DNA from 4 places in the Vibrio limimangrovi genome. Region 2 is predicted to be linked to each of the others. Evidence: predicted binding sites of a transcription regulator. Region 2 holds the regulator's gene; each other region holds the start of a gene.
What was found. The regulator PurR, encoded in region 2, represses purine synthesis genes. The targets are predictions, from matches to a motif close to TNANGNAAACGTTTNCNTNA.

Region 1: the regulator PurR is predicted to act here: its motif matches at 1,560-1,579, upstream of ACWYU8_RS05605 (formate--tetrahydrofolate ligase).
Region 3: the regulator PurR is predicted to act here: its motif matches at 1,396-1,415, upstream of glyA (serine hydroxymethyltransferase).
Region 4: the regulator PurR is predicted to act here: its motif matches at 1,193-1,212, upstream of purM (phosphoribosylformylglycinamidine cyclo-ligase).

Annotation. Positions count from the first base shown of each region.
Region 1 covers NZ_JBSUGF010000005.1:258,597-262,124, forward strand. The annotation lists gene ACWYU8_RS05600 (inosine/guanosine kinase) at 105-1,409, shown strand; gene ACWYU8_RS05605 (formate--tetrahydrofolate ligase) at 1,647-3,395, shown strand.
Region 2 covers NZ_JBSUGF010000010.1:111,836-115,363, reverse strand. The annotation lists gene torD (molecular chaperone TorD) at 1-149, shown strand, start outside; gene purR (HTH-type transcriptional repressor PurR) at 582-1,586, shown strand; cyclic di-GMP riboswitch class I at 1,853-1,941, shown strand; gene ACWYU8_RS14940 (TfoX/Sxy family DNA transformation protein) at 2,058-2,648, shown strand; gene ACWYU8_RS14935 (TVP38/TMEM64 family protein) at 2,825-3,505, shown strand.
Region 3 covers NZ_JBSUGF010000016.1:20,743-24,270, reverse strand. The annotation lists gene treC (alpha,alpha-phosphotrehalase) at 1-445, shown strand, start outside; gene ACWYU8_RS19210 (YitT family protein) at 525-1,127, opposite strand; gene glyA (serine hydroxymethyltransferase) at 1,472-2,722, shown strand; gene lipA (lipoyl synthase) at 3,014-3,528, opposite strand, start outside.
Region 4 covers NZ_JBSUGF010000002.1:164,726-168,253, forward strand. The annotation lists gene ACWYU8_RS02840 (uracil-xanthine permease family protein) at 1-376, shown strand, start outside; gene upp (uracil phosphoribosyltransferase) at 470-1,096, opposite strand; gene purM (phosphoribosylformylglycinamidine cyclo-ligase) at 1,277-2,317, shown strand; gene purN (phosphoribosylglycinamide formyltransferase) at 2,447-3,097, shown strand; gene ACWYU8_RS02860 (class II glutamine amidotransferase) at 3,179-3,528, opposite strand, start outside.

The DNA.
Region 1 (3,528 bases), on a different contig from region 2:
CCACCAAATGTGTTGGTGGGCACGTTTTATTGCAACATAATCCATTTAATTTCATTTTTTTGTGATAGAATCCCGCCTCTTTTTTTTCTCACTCAAGAACAAGCATGAAGTTTCCTGGTCAGCGTAAATCTAAACACTACTTCCCCACTCACGCCAGAGATCCATTAGTTAATCAAATTCGTCAAGCTCCGAAGCTATACCGCCCAACCATTATTGGTGTCGGTCAGACCATCGTAGATATCGAAGCTCGGGTAGATGACGCATTTTTAGAAAAGTACAACTTAAGTAAAGGGCACTCGCTTGTTCTTGAAGAGACCAAAGCAGATGCCCTGTACGAAGACCTCGTTGAACAAGGCCTGATTACTCACCAATATCCAGGGGATACAATCGGGAACACGCTGCACAACTACTCTGTGCTAGCTGATAGTAAATCAGTCCTGCTTGGTGTGATGTCGAAGAATATTCAAGTCGGTTCATTCGCATATCGTTACCTCTGCCGCACATCTTCTCGCATGAATCTCAATCATCTACAGACGGTAGACGGCCCTATTGGTCGTTGTTATACCCTTATTACACAAGATGGTGAGCGTACCTTCGCAATCAATGAAGGTCACATGAACCAACTTCTGCCTGAAAGTATTCCTGAAGACATATTCAGCAAAGCGTCTGCTCTTGTGGTTTCTTCGTACCTAATGCGTGGAAAAGAACAAGATCCAATGCCAAAGGCCGTTCAAAGAGCGATAGATTTTGCCAAGAAGCACGATGTTCCTGTTGTACTTACACTAGGCACTAAATACGTCATCGAAGGTAATGCAAAGTGGTGGCAGGAGTATATTCGTGAGAATGTTTCTGTTGTTGCGATGAATGAAGAGGAAGGTGCGGCTCTTACAGGACTGTCAGATCCACTTGCAGCTGCAGATAAAGCACTCGATTGGGTTGACCTAGTACTGTGCACTGCAGGTCCAAATGGCCTTTACATGGCGGGTTACACGGACGACAAGGTAAAACGCGAAACGACTCACGACATGCTAGAAGGTTCGATTGAAGCCTTTAACAAGTTTGAATTCAGCCGTGCTATGCGTAAAGATGACTGTGAGAACCCAATAAAAGTCTATTCTCATATTGGACCATATCTGGGTGGCCCACTAAAAATCAAGAATACCAACGGTGCCGGCGATGCTGCGCTCTCTGCCCTTCTTCATGACATGGCAGCAAACTCTTTCCATCATAAAGAAGTTCCAAATTCAGAGAAACATCAAGTTCGTTGTTTGACTTACTCATCACTATCACAAATTTGTAAATACTCGAATCGAGTGAGCTATGAAGTATTAACTCAGCATTCACCTCGACTGTCACGAGCACTACCGGAACGCGAAGACAGTTTAGAAGAGACCTACTGGGATCGCTAAATTCTGAACCTTAGAATAAAAAGGATACTTAGGCCATCGGTTGGTGGCCTTTTTGTTTTGATCTAGCGCATTGTTTGGTTGAATTTGCTATTGTGTAGCACATTAGGTCGCATTAAATTCTTTACACTCTTTTTCTTACCAGTATTATTCTCGCGCAAACGTTTGCGCAAAACATCGTAAGCTTTTCAGATAGATTGAAGTTAAACACCACGTGTTAGCCACTTTTTGGGAGTATCCATGCAGTCTGATATTGAAATTTGCCGAAACACACCTTTATCATCCATTAAGACTATCGCATCCAATGCGGGTCTGGAGCCTCATGAATATGACACACACGGCAAATACAAAGCCAAAGTGCACCCCAATTGTCTCAATCGCTTAAAAGACAATGAAGATGGTAAATTAGTACTGGTTACTGCTATCACTCCCACTCCACTTGGCGAAGGGAAAACCGTGACCACTATTGGTCTTGCTCAAGGGCTGGCAAAACTGAATCAATCTGTAATTGCTTGTATCAGGCAGCCATCTATGGGACCAGTTTTTGGTATCAAAGGTGGCGCAGCAGGCGGTGGCTACTCCCAGGTAGCACCAATGGACGAGCTTAACTTACACTTAACGGGCGATATTCACGCCGTGACTGCGGCACATAACCTTGCTTCAGCTGCACTTGATGCACGTCTTTACCACGAGCAACGTGAAGGCTATGACGCATTTGAAACTCGCACAGGTTTAAAAGCACTAAAAATAGACCTTAACAGCATAACCTGGAAGCGCGTTATGGATCATAACGACCGCGCTTTACGAATGGTAAAAATCGGTTTAAATGAGCCAGGCAAGAGCATCAATGGAAATGAACGTGATGAAGGTTTCGATATTTCTGCTGCGTCCGAATTGATGGCTATCATCGCTCTGGCTAAAGATTTAAAAGATCTACGCCAACGAATTGGACGGATTGTTGTCGCTTATGATGTGAATGGGCAACCAGTTACAACGGAAGATCTTCAAGTCGCCGGAGCGATGGCTGTGACTTTAAAAGAAGCGATTGCTCCTACACTGATGCAAACGTTAGAAGGCGTTCCGACTCTAATTCACGCAGGCCCTTTCGCTAATATTGCCCATGGCAATTCCTCTATCATCGCTGATGAAATCGCCCTAAAACTAGCTAGTTACACTGTCACAGAAGCGGGTTTTGGATCTGATATGGGGTTCGAAAAAGCGTGCAATATAAAAGCCGCTGCAGCAAACCTTGCTCCCGACTGTGTAGTGATCGTTGCAACGCTTCGTGGACTAAAAGCAAACTCAGGACATTATGATCTTCGTCCGGGTACGCCTATCCCTGATTCCCTATTTAATCCAGATGAGTCTGCGTTAAAAGCTGGATTCGAAAACCTGAAATGGCACATTAACAACGTCCACAAATATGGTATCCCTGCCGTAGTCGCCATCAACCAGTTCCCACAAGACTGTGCAGATGAGTTGTCAACACTTAAGAAGCTAATCCATGAGTTTAATCCGAGTGTAAAAGTCGCCCTCAGTAACGCTTTTGCAAAAGGTGGCGAAGGTACTCGAGAACTGTCTCAATTTGTCGTTGACGCGTGCAACATTCCAACGAGTTTCCGACCGCTTTACACTAAAGAGCAAAGCCTTAAAGAGAAGATAATGTCTGTTTGTGAAGTGGGCTATGGCGCAGCTAATATAGAACTGAGTGAGTTAGCGGCATCGCAACTGAAACGATTCGAAAGACTTGGGTTCGATAACTTGGCGGTGTGCGTAGCAAAAACACCGCTTTCAATTACGACCGATTCAAGCGTCAAGGGAGCACCTAAAGGCTTTACGGTACCGATTCGTGAATTACGCTTATGTGCTGGCGCGGGATTTGTCTATGCACTGACTGGTAGTGTAATGACGATGCCGGGACTGCCTGATAAGCCTGCATTTATGAACCTAGACTTAGACGACGATGGCAACATTATCGGTCTTTCTTAGGACAATAACTTCACGTTGAATTGATTAAAGCATTAATGATAAAGGGAGCAATGTGCTCTCTTTATCTTATTGTTTCTTCGCTACTTTACATTGTAAATTTCAGTCACATTTTTTTAACCAATAAATACGCACC
Region 2 (3,528 bases):
ATGATTTCATCGAACGTCAACTCTTATCTTGGCTGCCACAATTTGCAGCAAAATGTCAGCAAATGGATGATTTCGGTTTCTACGCAAGCGTCGCGCAACTATTAGTTGCATTTTGCAAACTAGACAGCGCTTACCTTCTTGGTGAATAATTGCCACCAATGATTGGGAGCCTATTTTCGCGCTCCCCAATTTTTATTCGTTTGCCCTTCATTGAGTCCCATTGCTTGCTTTTTTAGCAATCAAAATGTGACATAAAAGACACAAATCTGCTGCTGAAGTCATTGCCAGCCAACCCACATAGGGCTAAAATGTGAACGCAAACGATTAAATATGATTTTTATGTAAACCGCTGAAATAAAGCGGTTTTTGTGTTTTCTTACTAGGTTGACGTTCTCTTCTTCGCTCAGAGAAAGACGATAATATTCATCAACCGTATTGCTACAGACCTTCTACCGTTTTCGGAGCTGTCACTGCGAAACAGATTCAGCGTACACGTTTATGCGGCACTAAGTTTACAAAAGGCACTCAGTAAAAGGTTTTATACTCCAAGGTATATTAGTAGCTCGATACAGGACACCTTTATGGCCACTATAAAAGACGTTGCTCGATTAGCCGGCGTTTCTACTACTACAGTTTCGCACGTCATCAACAAGACGCGTTTTGTTGCAGAAGCAACTCAAGAAAAAGTAATGAAAGCAGTTGATGAGCTCAATTACGCACCGAGCGCAGTTGCTCGTAGCTTGAAATGTAACTCAACTCGTACCATCGGAATGTTGGTAACTCAATCGACTAACCTATTCTTCTCAGAAGTTATCGATGGTGTTGAAAGCTACTGTTATCGTCAAGGTTACACTCTGATCCTATGTAATACCGGTGGTATCTACGAAAAGCAACGCGATTACATTCGAATGCTGGCTGAAAAGCGTGTGGATGGGATTTTAGTGATGTGTTCAGACCTGACGGAAGAACTAAAAGAGATGCTTGACCGTCATTCTGATATTCCAAAAGTGGTCATGGATTGGGGCCCTGAGAGCTCACAAGCCGACAAGATCATGGATAACTCAGAAGAAGGCGGCTACATCGCAACTAAGTATCTGATTGACAACGGTCATACTGATATTGCCTGCTTAAGTGGTCACTTCGAAAAACTCGCGTGCCAAGAGCGCATTATGGGCTTCCGCCGAGCAATGGCAGAAGCGAATATACCCGTAAACGAAGATTGGATTCTTGAAGGTAACTTTGAATGTGATACCGCGGTTCTGGTTGCTGACAAAATTACCGCAATGAAAAAGCGTCCTACCGCAGTATTCTGTTTCAACGACACAATGGCTTTGGGCTTAATGAGTCGTTTACAACAAAATGGCATTAAGATCCCGGACGATGTTTCCGTGGTTGGTTATGACAATATCGAATTGGCAGAATACTTTTCTCCGCCACTTACGACCATTCACCAACCGAAACGCCGTGTTGGTAAAAATGCATTCGAAATTTTACTTGAACGCATTAAAGACAAAGAGCACGAGAAGCGCATTTTCGAAATGCAGCCAGAACTGGTCGTTCGTAATACAGTGAAAAAGCTCAATTAATTGGCAACAAGCGCTCTCCGGAGCGCTTATTTTTTGTCTCAACATAAGCCTTTTACTCAATAACGCTACGACTAAAAGTTAAATGTTTGGTAAGTTGCTGTTTTAGCTGCGTGTAGTCCTTTTCTCACACCCATACCTCTCGTTGAAAAACCTTTGCCCAAGATATGAACACCAAGACATAATCTTGATTAATTTTCCTGAACTAACATCACACTTCATTCGCTAGAATGTGATGTTAATTCAAGAGACAAAGTATTCTCGACAGGTCACGCACAGGGCAAACCATCCGAAAGGGTGGGACGCAAAGCTTCCGGCCTGAACCATTTGATTAATGGAAGGTAGCGGGGTTACCGATGGCAAATATACATATGATGAGTTTACCCTTTAATGACATTGTTCCTGTATGTATTTGCTAACCTCTCGGACCTGACTTTTGGTGGCGTAATGTTAATTACACCGAGATAACACATCATGGATAAACCGATACTCAAAGATTCTATGAAGCTATTTGAGGCACTTGGTACAATCAAGTCGCGCTCAATGTTTGGTGGCTTTGGACTTTTCGCTGATGAGACGATGTTTGCACTGGTTGTGAATGATCAACTTCACATCCGAGCAGACCAACAAACTTCATCTAACTTCGAGACGCAAGGACTCAAACCCTACGTATATAAAAAGCGTGGGTTTCCGGTCGTTACTAAATACTACGCGATTTCCAATGATTTATGGGAATCAAGTGAGCGTTTGATAGAAGTAGCGCAGCAGTCGTTAGCACAGGCCAAATTAGAAAAAAAGCAACAAGCCAGTACTAAGCCGAACAGATTGAAAGACTTGCCCAACCTGAGGCTGGCTACCGAGCGAATGCTAAAGAAGGCGGGTATTGAATCAGTAGAGCAGTTAGAACAGAAAGGCGCTCTAAGCGCCTATAAAGCGATACGTGACTCACATTCTGCAAAGGTAAGCATTGAGCTGCTTTGGGCCTTAGAGGGCGCAATTAACGGCACTCATTGGAGCGTCGTTCCCCAGTCTCGCCGAGAAGAGTTGAAAAATGCGCTTTCTTAACAGCTTTTCTGATATTAGTTTTAAAACCGCAGCTTAGTCTGCGGTTTTTTTTGAAATTTTTTTAGACCTTAACCTGTCTATTAGTCTGTAAAACATACAATAGTTAGCAGGTCCCTTTCCTCCCAAATGGTACCTGTTAACGTTTTAGAGAAAAGTAACCCAACTGGAGTACGATTATGAACAGAAAACTCATTTTTGGGTTAATACTGCTCTTAACGGTCATTCTTTTAGCCGTTAACTTTGGTCAGAACTTAACATTAGAAAACGCTAAATCTCAACAAGAGGCACTGAATGCCTATATCGAACAAAATTTTATTATTGCAACGACCCTCTATTTCTTGGCTTACATCGCTGTCGCAGCGTTCTCTATTCCCGGTGCAGCAGTCGTTACTCTATTAGGTGCTGCTCTATTCGGTTTTTGGATAAGCTTAGTTTTGGTTTCGTTTGCCAGTACCATAGGCGCAACCCTTGCTTTCCTGAGTAGCCGATACCTATTAAGAGACTGGGTACAAACCAAGTTCGGGAAAAAGCTCACAGCTATCAACCAAGGTGTTGGAAACGATGGCTCGTCCTATCTGCTTTCATTACGTTTGATTCCCGTCTTTCCTTTTTTCCTGATCAATTTATTGATGGGATTAACTCCGATGAACGTTGGCCGTTTTTATCTCACGAGCCAAATCGGTATGCTCCCAGGGACGGCCGTCTATCTCAATGCAGGGACACAATTGGCCAATATCGAAAGCTTGTCAGATATCGTCTCACCTGGTGTGTTAGCTTCATTTGCTTTGCTGGGACTGTTTCCTATCATTGCCAAATGGGTGATGAAGAAAGTAAGACCAAAGGCTCTAGGTAGTTAAGGGGATAGGCCCTGGATCCTAGA
Region 3 (3,528 bases), on a different contig from region 2:
ACGAGATAACTCTCGAACTCCTATGCAATGGAATGGCCAACCGTATGCTGGTTTCACCAAAGGAACGCCTTGGCTCGAGGTCGCGCAGAATTATCCGCAAATCAATGCCGAGTCTGCTGTAGCAGATTTAAACTCCGTATTTTATTTCTACAAGCGCTTAATTGAGCTGCGCAAACAGGTCCCAGTCATCACGGACGGCAGCTATGAAGATTTGCTGCCAGAGCATTCGCGTATTTTTGCTTACGCTCGCCAGAATGAAACTCAGACTCTTTTGTGTATCAATAACTACTATGGTGAAGAGGTAGAATGTGTATTGCCAGAGTACTTTGAGATGACTAAAGCCAAGCGTTTGTTGTCCAACTACCATAATTCGGCAAGTGCGGTTGCTTCTCGTCATCAGACACTGCGTCCGTATGAAACGCGAATATTGTTGATTGAAGAATAAGAAAACGCCCCTCTAGGACTTTTGTTCCCACTAAAGGCTTTGGAATGCTCCCCAAAGCCTTTTTTCATTTAGCTTTTCGTTACGAACCGTAGGTCACGGAATAGCGATGTGGTTTGTGGTTCATCGCAAGTACCAGATTAAGCGCAAACGCCCCTAAGGCTGACAACGCGATTACCCAAGGTGAGACGAAGAACATCGACGCCAATACAATACACACATCAATCGCCATCTGACTCTTGCCGACAGAAATGCCGAATTTGTCGTAGATAAACAGGCACAAGACATTAAAGCCGCCCAGACTCGAACGATGGCGGAACAAGATCAGCATACCTAATCCCATCAGTAATCCGCCTGCAACCGCACAGTAGATTTCATTTACTGATTCTAACGAGATCAGTAAATAAAGATGATCGGCAAAAATCGAGACTAAAGCACCAGAAATGACACTATTGATTGCAAAATGACGCCCAAAACGTTTCCAGGCTAACAAATAAAAAGGAGTGTTAATCAAAAAATACAGCACACCAAAGGTAAAAGGTGTAAATTGGCTAATAAGCAATGCCAATCCCGTGGTTCCTCCTGTAAGGAGTTGCGCAGATTGGAGAAAGAAAACGCCTTGAGCAACCAAAAAGGTACCCGTGAGAATTGCTACCCAGTCTTCTTTTAGTGAGTGTTTTTCCATCAATTTTCAGTCGCCGGTGAGAAATAAGGCAGGCATGATAGTAAAAAGATGATCTTTTCGGTAGCTAGAGGCTAAAATTTACGGTAAACCTATGTAATTGCTGTTTTACAGGGTGTAAAGCACAAAATTGACAGTAATGTCGTTGTTAAAATGATTGCAACATCGACATGATATTTATTACTGGTCATCATGAAAAAACTGCATGAGAAAAATTTTAATTTTCTCTTTATGACCCAGATCAAATTATGTAGAATGCGCGCCATTAGAGTGACGAAAACGTTTGCGCTCGGTCATTAAACAGTTTTTTTGCCAATTTCAGTATTAATCTGAGTCAGGAGATACAGATGCTTAAGCGTGATATGAACATCGCAGATTACGATGCGGAACTGTTCGCAGCTATCCAGGAAGAAACTCTTCGCCAGGAAGAACACATTGAACTTATCGCTTCTGAAAACTACACAAGCCCACGTGTAATGGAAGCTCAAGGTTCTCAGCTAACGAACAAATACGCTGAAGGCTACCCAGGCAAGCGTTACTACGGCGGTTGTGAGTACGTAGATAAAGCGGAACAACTAGCAATCGATCGTGCGTGTGAACTGTTCGGTTGTGAGTACGCAAACGTACAGCCTCACTCAGGTTCTCAAGCAAACAGCGCAGTATACATGGCGCTTCTAAACCCAGGCGACACAGTACTAGGCATGAGCCTGGCGCACGGTGGTCACCTGACTCACGGTTCACCAGTAAACTTCTCTGGTAAGCACTACAACGTTATCCCTTACGGTATCGACGAAGCTGGTCAAATCAACTACGACGAGATGGAAGCGCTAGCGCTTGAGCACAAGCCTAAGATGATCATCGGTGGTTTCTCAGCTTACTCTCAAATCGTTGATTGGAAACGCATGCGTGAAATCGCAGACAAAGTTGATGCTTACCTTTTCGTAGATATGGCTCACGTTGCTGGTCTTATCGCAGCAGGCGTTTACCCAACACCAGTACCATACGCACACGTTGTAACAACAACAACGCACAAAACACTAGCAGGTCCACGTGGTGGTCTTATCCTGTCTAACGCTGGCGAAGAGATGTACAAAAAGCTGAACTCAGCTGTCTTCCCTGGTGGTCAAGGTGGTCCTCTAATGCACGTTATCGCTGGTAAAGCAGTAGCGTTCAAAGAAGCGATGGAACCTGAATTTAAAGCATACCAAGCTCGCGTAGTTGAAAACGCGAAAGCAATGGTTGCTCAGTTCCAAGAGCGCGGTTACAAAATTGTTTCTAATGGTACAGAAAACCACCTGTTCCTGGTTGATCTAATCGACAAGAACATCACTGGTAAAGAAGCGGACGCAGCACTAGGTGCAGCGAACATCACAGTAAACAAAAACTCAGTACCAAATGACCCACGTAGCCCATTCGTAACGTCTGGTATCCGTGTTGGTACGCCAGCGATCACTCGTCGTGGCTTCACTGTAGAAGACGCAAAAGAGCTAGCGAACTGGATGTGTGATGTTCTTGATAACATCGACAACGCAGAAGTTATCGAAGCTACTAAGCAAAAAGTGCTAGATATCTGTAAGCGTCTGCCAGTTTACGCATAATTTGCTTTGTAAACGATAGCTTCTTCATAGAGTGAGCCGATTTCGGTGTCGAACATACTCATTTGCTCGCGCAAATTCCGTGTGTTCTCCTAGAACTCGACTCATCTATTTTGAACATTGATATATTAAAGGTCCTCAATTGAGGGCCTTTTTGTTTGTCTGGCGTTTGGAATGGGTTCGGTATTCCCTACAATCTAGGAACGAGTGGGATAGGGAATCTCTTTTTCTGAACGATAGATACAAAAAAGGTTGGCGTAGTGCCAACCTTTTCAGTGAGTTATCTCGAGTTACTTACTTGATCTCAAGACCTTGTGCTTGCATGTCGGCATGGTATGAAGAGCGAACAAATGGACCACACGCGGCGTGTGTGAAGCCTAGTTCTAGTGCGATTTCTTTTAGCTCGTCAAACTCTGCTGGTGGAACGTAACGTTCTACTGGCAAGTGGTGACGACTTGGTGCCAGGTACTGACCAAGTGTTAGCATAGTTACGCCATGTTCACGCAGATCTTTCAGTACTTCGATGATCTCTTCTTTTGTCTCGCCAAGCCCCATCATCAGACCTGACTTAGTCGGTACGTCTGGATGCTGCTCTTTGAATTTCTGCAGTAGTTGCAGAGACCACTTGTAGTTCGCACCAGGACGAGCTTTACGGTAAAGACGCGGTGCAGTTTCCAGGTTGTGGTTGAACACATCTGGCGGGTTATCTTTCATCAGATCCAGTGCGACGTCCATACGACCACGGAAATCAGGAACCAGAGTTTCAATCTTAATCTCAGGGTTCAGCGCACGGATCTCGCGGTTACAGT
Region 4 (3,528 bases), on a different contig from region 2:
GGTGATTATGACGTGGGCAGCAGTGACGGCTATTGTTCTGGCTCTGGTTGGTAAGCTAGGCGCAATTCTTCAGACAATCCCTGTACCTGTCATGGGTGGCATCATGATCCTGCTATTTGGTTCTATCGCAACGGTAGGTTTGAACACACTGATCAAAAACCACGTGGACCTACACAAATCTCGTAATCTGGTTATCGTTGCAGTTACGCTAGTATTCGGTATCGGCGGCATGGCTTTCGGTATTGGCGAGTTCAGCCTACAAGGCGTTAGCTTGTGCGGTATCGTGGCGATCATTCTTAACCTTGTGCTTCCACACGACCTGGGTGAAAACCACGTTGTAGATAACGCTCAAATGGAAGAAGACAAAGCAAACTAATTTGTCGAATCAACTTAGACTTATACAAAAAAGGCTTGGTATTAACCAAGCCTTTCTTCTTTGTTCACAACTGATTAAGCGTGTTTTGTGCGCTTATTTAGTACCAAAAATCTTATCACCCGCGTCACCAAGACCAGGAACGATGTAACCTTTGTCGTTCAGCTTCTCATCAATTGCCGCTGTATATAGTTCAACGTCTGGGTGTGCTTTTTCCAGAGCTTCAATACCTTCTGGAGCCGCAACCAAAACAAGAACTTTAATTTGATTACAACCTTTCTCTTTCAGAAGGTCGATCGTCGCGATCATCGAACCACCAGTTGCCAGCATTGGGTCAACAACCAGCGCGATACGCTCATCGATGTTAGACGCAAGCTTGTTAAAGTATGGTACTGGTTCTAGCGTTTCCTCGTCGCGGTAAATACCGACTACACTGATACGTGCACTTGGCATGTGCTCAAGAACACCATCCATCATACCCAAACCAGCACGAAGGATTGGCACTACTGTTACTTTTTTACCTTTAATTTGGTCAACTTCTACTGGACCATTCCAACCTTCGATAGTAACTTTCTCAGTTTCAAAGTCTGCTGTCGCTTCGTAAGTAAGTAGGCTACCGACTTCTGTCGCTAACTCACGAAAACGCTTTGTGCTGATATCACCTTCTCTCATTAGACCAATTTTATGTTTTACTAGAGGGTGCTTTACTTCAACAACTTTCATGTCCATCTCCGGCTATAGTTGGCTATATTTAAACAAACCTTCAGATTATACACGATTTCCACTAGGAAATCAGGATATATGACTAAAGAAAAAAACTCGCGCAAACGTTTGCTATCTGTATTTAAGCACTGGTAGAATAGCGCCGTTTTCATATCCAACTTAAATACCGAGGACTTCCCTGTGAGTGGTAATAACTCTTCTCTTAGCTATAAAGACGCTGGTGTAGATATTGATGCAGGCAATGCGCTTGTAGATCGTATTAAGGGTGCGGTTAAACGTACTCGTCGCCCTGAAGTGATGGGTGGTATCGGTGGTTTTGGCGCTTTATGCGAATTACCAACGAAATACAAACAACCTGTACTGGTTTCTGGTACCGACGGTGTAGGTACGAAACTTCGCCTGGCACTGGATATGAACAAGCACGATACCATCGGCATCGACCTTGTTGCTATGTGTGTAAACGATCTAATCGTGCAAGGTGCTGAGCCATTGTTCTTCTTAGATTACTACGCAACAGGCAAGTTAGACGTAGACACCGCGGCAGATGTTGTTTCTGGTATCGCGGATGGTTGTGTGCAAGCTGGTTGTGCACTTATCGGTGGTGAAACTGCTGAAATGCCTGGAATGTATGAAGGCGAAGACTACGACGTTGCTGGTTTCTGTGTTGGCGTAGTAGAGAAAGAAGATATCATTGACGGCACTAAAGTTGCGGTTGGTGATGCACTTATCGCTGTAGGTTCTAGCGGTCCACACTCAAACGGTTACTCACTGGTTCGTAAAATCCTTGAAGTTTCTGGTGCTGACAAAAACGAACTACTGGAAGGCCGTACTATCGGTGAACACCTTCTTGAACCAACTAAGATTTACATCAAATCAGCACTGAAGATGATTGAGAAGCACGACATTCACGCTATCTCACACATCACTGGTGGTGGTTTCTGGGAAAACATCCCTCGCGTACTACCTGAAGGCACTAAAGCAGTGATCGACGGTAACAGCTGGGAATGGCCAGTGATTTTCCAATGGCTACAAGAGAAAGGTAACGTAGAAACCCGCGAAATGTACCGTACATTTAACTGTGGTGTTGGCCTAATCGTTGCCCTACCTAAAGAACAAGCTGAAGCAGCAGTTGCACTTCTACAAGAAGAAGGCGAAAACGCATGGGTGATTGGTGAAATCGCTCAAGCGGAAGCAAATGAAGAACAAGTTGAAATTAACTAACTTGCGATTCTCGCTCACAAAATAAAAAGAATGAGGACACTAGGTCCTCATTCTGCTATCTGGAACTCGAAAACCATTTCAATAGTAGGTAATTTAGAAAACCTACAATAGTAAGGCAGTCTCAACATCATGAAAAACATAGTGGTCCTAATTTCTGGTAGTGGCAGTAACCTACAAGCGATACTGGAAGCGTGTGAAGCGAATATGCCTAACGCACAAGTTGCTGCCGTTTTCTCAAATAAAGCGGATGCTTACGGATTAGAGCGAGCGAAAAAATTCAATGTTGATGGCCATTTTGTCGATCCAAAAGCATTTGAATCACGCGACGCATTTGATGCTGAGTTAATGAAACAAATCGATCAGTACAAACCTGACGCAGTCATTCTGGCCGGTTACATGCGCATTCTCAGCAGCGAGTTTGTCCAGCATTACATGGGGAAGATGATCAACATTCACCCTTCCCTGCTGCCAAAATATCCAGGCTTGCACACCCACCAGCGTGCCATTGATGCAAAAGATAAAGAACACGGCACCAGTGTCCATTTTGTGACGGAAGAGCTAGACGGTGGCCCAATTGTTCTGCAAGCAAAAGTGCCTGTTTTTGAAGATGATGATGCGGAAACACTGGCAGCACGCGTGCAAACCCAAGAGCACACCATCTATCCAATTGTGACGAAGTGGCTGGTTGAAGACAGACTGAAGATGCAAAACGGTAAAGCCTGGTTAGATGGCAAAGAACTCGGTAAACACGGTTACGCTGCCGCTGAGGATGAAGAGTAGTCCTCTAACTCTTTCTCGCAGATTTAAAAAATCAAAAAAGGCAGTCAATTGACTGCCTTTTTAATAGCTAGAATGAATGGATTATTCCAAAGGTTCCGTCGGCGCCTGGCTGGCTACTTTCTTTGGTGCAAAAGCAACATCAGTAAGCTCTGCGGCGTTGCCATCAATCAATTCACCTAAATGAAACAAACCATATTCGCCTGGCTTCATTCGCTGCCATGCTTCATTGCCGGTAAGCGGTTGAGTCGCGATAACAGAAACAACATCGTTTGGCGTTGTCTCTTCCTGGAAGTTAATTTCCACATCTTCATCAAGTAATGCAGCTTTACCGAATGGTGCTCGGCGGGTGATCCAATAGAGGTGATTAGTGCAATAGGTCATGACAAACTCACCGTCACTGAGCAGCATGTTAAATACACCTTTCTCTTTGA